DNA from 2 places in the Peribacillus sp. GL_122 genome. Region 1 is predicted to be linked to the other one. Evidence: riboswitches for the same ligand, from Rfam matches in the RefSeq annotation. Region 1 holds a riboswitch; the other holds the start of a gene.
What was found. A riboswitch is a leader RNA that binds a small molecule or an ion and turns the genes downstream of it on or off. The one in region 1 is predicted to bind FMN.
Positions count from the first base shown of each region.

Region 2: another riboswitch for FMN. It lies ahead of AC3ISB_RS17910 (ECF transporter S component); the one in region 1 lies ahead of ribE (riboflavin synthase).

Region 1 is NZ_CM174415.1:569,554-572,982, forward strand. It holds gene megL (methionine gamma-lyase) at 1-807, shown strand, start outside; gene AC3ISB_RS02740 (TspO/MBR family protein) at 821-1,552, opposite strand; FMN riboswitch at 1,756-1,886, shown strand; gene ribE (riboflavin synthase) at 2,033-2,671, shown strand; partial or broken gene ribB (3,4-dihydroxy-2-butanone-4-phosphate synthase) at 2,690-3,328, shown strand; gene ribH (6,7-dimethyl-8-ribityllumazine synthase) at 3,408-3,429, shown strand, end outside.
Region 2 is NZ_CM174415.1:3,716,812-3,720,240, reverse strand. It holds gene serA (phosphoglycerate dehydrogenase) at 1-780, opposite strand, end outside; FMN riboswitch at 1,089-1,225, shown strand; gene AC3ISB_RS17910 (ECF transporter S component) at 1,390-1,971, shown strand; gene AC3ISB_RS17905 (ferredoxin) at 2,111-2,359, opposite strand; gene AC3ISB_RS17900 (YpbB family protein) at 2,650-3,429, shown strand, end outside.

The sequences.
Region 1 (3,429 bases):
AATAAATACCGCATCACACATGATTTTTGTGAAATGGATTCAGAAGAACAAGTAAGGAAAATGATCCGGCCGGAAACGACCTGTATATATGTAGAAACCCCGATCAATCCGACGATGAAAATGATTGACTTACAGATGGTGGTGAGAGTTGCGAAGGAATATAATGTGACGGTCGTAGTCGATAATACGTTTTCGACTCCCTACCTACAGAGACCGCTTGAATATGGCTGTGATATCGTCCTTCATAGCGCTACGAAATATCTTTGCGGGCATGGTGATGTCGTTGCAGGCCTTGTCGTCGGTAAGAAGGAATTCATGAATCAGGTAGCCGGGACTACACAGAAGGATATCGGTGGAATCATTTCACCATTCGATGCCTGGTTACTATTACGGGGGCTAAAGACCTTGCCTGTCAGGATGGACCGTCATTCGGCCAATGCAATGGCAATCTTTCAAGAACTTAAGAAACATCCAAAGGTGAAAAAGGTCTATTATCCAGGTGATGAAGCTTCACCGGATCATTATATAATGCAAAAACAAATGAAACATGGCGGCGGCCTTATCTCTTTCGAACTGCATGGCACAAAACAGGATGCACAGGAATTCCTCAATAAATTGAAACTTATCAAAATTGCCGTAAGTCTAGGTGATGCCGAAACATTGATCCAGCATCCCGCTACCATGACGCACTCTGCCGTTCCTGAAGATTCACGGGAACAAATGGGCATCAGTGACCAGCTGGTCCGTCTCTCAGTTGGCCTTGAGGCTTGGGGGGATATCTGGCAAGATCTTAAGCAAGCATTTTAGGGTAACATATCCCTCATTTGTTCCTCCGATTATTAATGAAGATGGTGATGGATACGATAAAAGTGATGGCAGCCAGGATATAAGAAATGTCTGTGATTATCGGATAGGCGTCGCTATTTCGTATCCCGATGCCTATGAATGCCCAAACGAATACGAGAGGATAGCACCAATCCCGGTTTTTACCTGCAAAGACAAAGGCCAAGGCTGTTGCTGCAATCAGCAGGACGATCGTCCAGGTTATACGGGAAACCCCAAAACCGTCCCATTTGATATAGGTGAGGTAATAAGAAATGTCAGCTATGGCTGCAACACTTACCCAGCCTGTATAAACAGAAAACGGAAATAGGTCGAAAGCAGCATGCTCCACTTTTTTCATTCTTGTATAAATGACCATTAAAGTAGCCGACAGGGCAATGATAATGAATACGGATAACAAAAAGCGTTCATAGTGCCAAGCCAAAAGCCAAGCGCCATTCAGGACACAGCTTAAAGCGAACCAAGGGAAGGATGCCTTATAAGCAGGGCTGTTTTGATGTTTACTTAAAAACTGCCTGAATACCCAGGTGGCAAGCGAGAAATAGATCAAGCCCCATATGGAAAATACATAACCGGCAGGAGTGAAAAGGACATCCAGTTTATCGGAAATCTCTCCCGATGTTTGGCCGTTCAATGGCAGGAAATTGGCTAAAAAATTCATCGTGACGACGAACAGGTAGAAAATCAAGTTAATGATGGAAATAATCATGGGCTTCCTCCTTGTATGATTTGTGATCCTTCTAACCTTATTCCACATATTTAGCTTGGCTAACCTTTTCGGAGCACATCGGGGGTACTTGGGGGTCATTTTTCCATAAAGAGAGGAAGTTCCTGTAACAATTGAACCATTTAAGGTTAGAAATTTTACATCTTCACTTTATGGTGATAAAATATTCAAAGATTCATATTATTTTAGTCCTTCGGGGTCGGGTGAAAATCCCAACCGGCGGTGATGAAGAAATTCTAAGCCCGCGAGCCTGATAAAGGCAGGATTTGGTGAGATTCCAAAGCCGACAGTACAGTCTGGATGGGAGAAGGACGTGTGGAACCCAAGTGTATACGTACGCCTAATTTTTCGAAAATGAAATTATTAGGCTTTTTAGGTATACAATTTTTTTCACTCATTTCTCCTGCTAACTCCTTAGGTCATCCTAAGGGGTTTTTTATATTTTATAAAAGGGGGAAAAACATGTTTACGGGAATCATTGAGGATATCGGTACCGTACATTCCTTGAAAAAAGGAAAAAGCAGTATGGAGTTATCGATTCGTTCTGAAAAAATCCTTGAAGATGTGCATCTGGGGGATAGTATTTCAGTCAACGGGGTCTGCTTAACGGTAACATCCTTCACGAAAAGTTTGTTTACGGTCGACGTGATGCCGGAAACGGTCAAAGCTTCCACGATCCGGACGTTAAAATTGGGATCACCTGTTAATCTCGAACGAGCAATGAGTGCACAGGGAAGGTTTGGCGGTCATTTTGTTTCAGGTCATATCGACGGAACCGGAACGATCATAAAAAAAGAACGGAAAGAAAATGCCGTATATTATGTAATCCAATTGGAAGAAGGGCTTAGTACCTTCTGCATTCCGAAAGGTTCCGTGGCCATTGATGGAACGAGCTTGACGATATTTGGGATCGAAAGGAACCTTTTGACTGTATCATTGATTCCATTGACTCATCAGGACACCATATTGGGACAAAAAGCGGCTGGCGATATCGTTAACATCGAAAACGACATGATAGGGAAATATATAATACATCAAATGAAAAATGGCAATCCAAAACCAGGACTGAATTTAGAGTTTTTGGCAGAGCATGGATTCTAATAAAAGGGCGGTGTAATGATGTTCCATACAATAGAAGAAGCAATAGAAGATTTGAAGGCTGGCAAGGTAGTAATCGTATCCGATGATGAAGACCGTGAAAATGAAGGGGATTTTGTAGTGTTGGCCGAAAAGGCGACACCGGAAGCGATTAATTTCATGGCGACTCATGGACGTGGTTTGATTTGTACAACCATCACTGAAGAACTGGCAGCGAAATTGAAACTGCATCCTATGGTAGGTGAAAATACCGATCATCATGGCACTGCTTTTACGGTAAGTGTCGATCATAAAAGCACCTCTACAGGAATCAGTGCTTTTGAACGGTCCTTGACCATCCTTGAACTTCTTAATGATGATTCTGTCGCTGAAGATTTCCAAAGGCCTGGTCACACTTTTCCGATAGTCGCTAAAGAAGGCGGCGTATTAAGGAGGGCAGGACATACGGAGGCATCGGTGGATTTGGCGAAGTTATGCGGTGCCGCTCCAGCGGGTGTCATTTGTGAGATCATGAATGAAGATGGATCGATGGCCCGCGTATCCGATTTAGAAGTCATCGCTGATAAATTTAACCTGAAATTCATTACGATAGCCGATTTGATTCGGTATCTTGAACAAAATGATTCAATTGGGAAACAGGAACTTGAACTGAACATCCCGAAAGCTTGAAGGATTATTAGGAATTAAATCTTAACGTGAAAAAAATGATATTGTTTTTTAAAATTAGGAGGAATTGGACATGGGGAAAACTATTGAAGCAC
Region 2 (3,429 bases), 2.6 Mb from region 1:
TGGAGGTTCTTCGACGAAAACGTCCAGTGCCGCCCCTGCAACATGTCCTTCGACTAACATTTCATATAAATCATCTTCGTCTAGAATTCCACCACGGGCGCAGTTTAGTACATATACCCCCTTTTTACAGGTAAGCAGTTTTTCTTTATTGATTAATCCTCTAGTATCATTCGTTAGTGGTGTATGAACAGTAATGATGTCTGCTTTAGGAAGCAATTCATCTAACGGCAGGGCCGTTACGGACATTTTCTTTGCACGATCGACAGTCAGGAACGGATCATAGACAATGACATCCATGCCAAACACTTTAGCACGTTTTGCAATTTCCCCTCCGATACGTCCAAAGCCAACTATACCTAATGTTTTACCACGAAGTTCAGTTCCCGTATATGAAGAACGTTTCCACTCCCCATTCTTCAGTGAAGCGTAAGCTTGCGGAATGTGGCGCATTAATGAAGCCATCATCGCAAATGTATGTTCAGCTGTTGAAATGGTATTGCCGTCAGGTGCATTAACCACGACAATCCCGCGTTTTGTCGCCGCGGGGATGTCTATGTTATCAACACCGACACCAGCGCGTGCTATAATTTTTAACTGCGGCATACGGTTCATTAAATCTTCCGAAACCTTCGTTGCACTTCTCACAAGAATTGCATCGATCCGATCAAGTTCGTTTGCAGCTTCCTCTACGGTTTTCTGAATGAGATGAATATTGGATGCCTCTGATAGCGGTCCGAGTCCTTCTGGTTTAATGGCGTCTGCTACTAAAATCCGATACACGTCTAAACACCTTCCTAGGGAAAAGAATTATCTTAAATTTCAGTTAATTTTACAATTGAAATGCTGATTATGTCAATTTGGCTTAACTCGATGTAAGCGCTTAATAACATGATTATCATCTGATCATTTATTTAATATCGTGATATAAATGGCTTCGTCTTCGTTTGCATAGTATAAAAAAATTTTCGTTATTTGTTTTAAACCATTCACTGCGACGATCGATATTCATCCTAAACGCATCTACTGAGAAAAAATGCTATCAAAAAAAAGGAATTTCAGATATAATGGGAAGTATAAAAATTTTATAGGTCTATCTTCGGGGCGGGGCGCAATTCCCCACCGGCGGTGATGAAGGAATTTCTTCTTCTAAGCCCGCGAGCCTTACAAGGCAGGATTTGGTGTGATTCCAAAGCCGACAGTATAGTCTGGATGGGAGAAGATGGAGGTTCCTGAGTGCGTTTCAACAGTTATTTGCTGAACGTTTGTTTGATGTAACCTTTAATTTATCCCTTTAATTCTATTGGAATTAAAGGTTTTTTATTGAGCATCAACATATTTTGGAACCCAAACCTCTTTTTCAGGTAGATCGGAAAAGAAGGAGAGAGAACTATGAATAAGAACAAAGTGAAAAAAACGGTTACACTTGCGATGATGGGAAGCATTTCTTATTTATTGATGCTTTTAAATTTCCCGTTTCCAGGATTCCCGCCTTTTCTAAATGTCGATTTTAGCGACATACCAGCACTGATGGCGGCATTGATTTTCGGTCCGATGGCTGGAATTCTAGTCGAGTTCATTAAAAACCTATTGGATTTAGTCATGACAGGGACCTTGACTGCTGTACCTGTGGGGCATATCGCTAACTTTATAGCCGGAATACTGTTTGTCTTGCCAACTTATTATGTATTTAAGAAAATCAATTCAAAAAAAGGGATGACGTTCGCTTTACTTGCGGGGACAGTTTCCATGGCAGTATTCATGAGTGTTTTAAACTATTTTGTCTTTTTACCGGCATATACCTTCTTTATGGGATGGGATGCAATGTCGGCGCCCGAGTCAAGAAAGTTCGTCACGACGGCAATCTTGCCTTTCAACGTGATTAAAGGCGTACTCATCACATCTGTATTCATGTTGCTGTTCATTAAATTACAGACATGGATCAATAAGCAAATATTATATAAAAATGCTTAACGGCATTGACGATAGAAATGAAAAAACAACCGGATATCCATATTCGGTTGTTTTTTATGTTTGTTTTTTTGTATGAGGAGATGTAATCCAACATTGGCCAAAAGAAAAAGCCATTCTCGATTGAAAATGGCTTGTTCCGTTATTCGAATTTTAGTGCATCTCCGTCAAATGCCTCGTCAGCAACTTTAATGGAATCCGTTGGGCATCCTTCAAATGCATCCATCATGTCGTCTATAAGTACATCTGGAATTTCAACGATTCCCTCGTTATCGTCAAGGGTAACAAATGCAATCCCTTCGTCATCATAATCATATATATCTGGTGCCGCTGCTCCGCATGCTCCACAAGCTATGCATGTTTCTTTATCCACAATTGTAAATTTAGCCATGAATATAACCCCTCCTAAGTTGATTAACAACTGATAATCTTTTTATTTCAGATTATTATCTCTTTCTTATTGTAAGACCGAATGCCAAACTTTTCAATAGAAATTGTATTGATAATAACTATCATGTAGCTGAATGTCAACGAAAAACATCGAAATAATTAACTTGGTTCTCTCCATGGTTCGTCATTTAGTCACATAATTTCCCTTGTAATCATTAATAATAACGGCGATTTTTGCAGTTTTTTGTTACAATGGGGTTATTGGTTAAATGAAACAAGGATGTGAGTCCCATGAAGAATTATCTACAGGCCATCATTCTATATGCGATAAAAAAATTTCAAGGCGAACGTTCCATTTATGCTATATACCATATGCTGCAGGGTAAGAAATCGTCACAAACAATCCAGGATGCCCATTTATTCGGGTTAACTGATATTTTTGGGACAATACCCCGATTTACCCGTCAGCAATTAAATCAAAACATTGAACATTTACTTAAGCATGACATGATTAATTTAACGGATAAACCAGATGCGTATGAAATTAGTATGCAAGGTGAGAAAATGTTAGGCGATTACTTTAAAAGTAATCCTTTTCCGACGTATATAAATGGCTGGAAGTATCACAATATCACCCCGGTTTTCTGGGGAAGGTTAAACTTACTCATTCAAACTATATCCCATATTGTCCACAATGAAAGACGTTTTTATCCGATACAAAGAAATCCCAAAATCCAATTCTTCGTAAAGGAATTTTTACATGTCAATCGTGAGGATCGAGCGGTGATTGCCCAACATCTATATGATGAATTGATATCCCTTTTAGAAAGTCAAAGTGATATGAAACGAGATATTTTCATTTTGAGGTTAACCGGAATAAACAGGATTGGACTTACGTTTGAACAGATTGCAAAAAGGAAAGATGTAGAAGAAGAGTATGTTCGCTTTACATTCCTTGACTCATTGCATCAAATGCTTGCAGAAATGGAAACGGGAAAGGATTACCCTCTCTTGTCCTCATTAACCAATGATTGGAAAAGAAGTGGGAATCCTCAATTGACACAATCTACA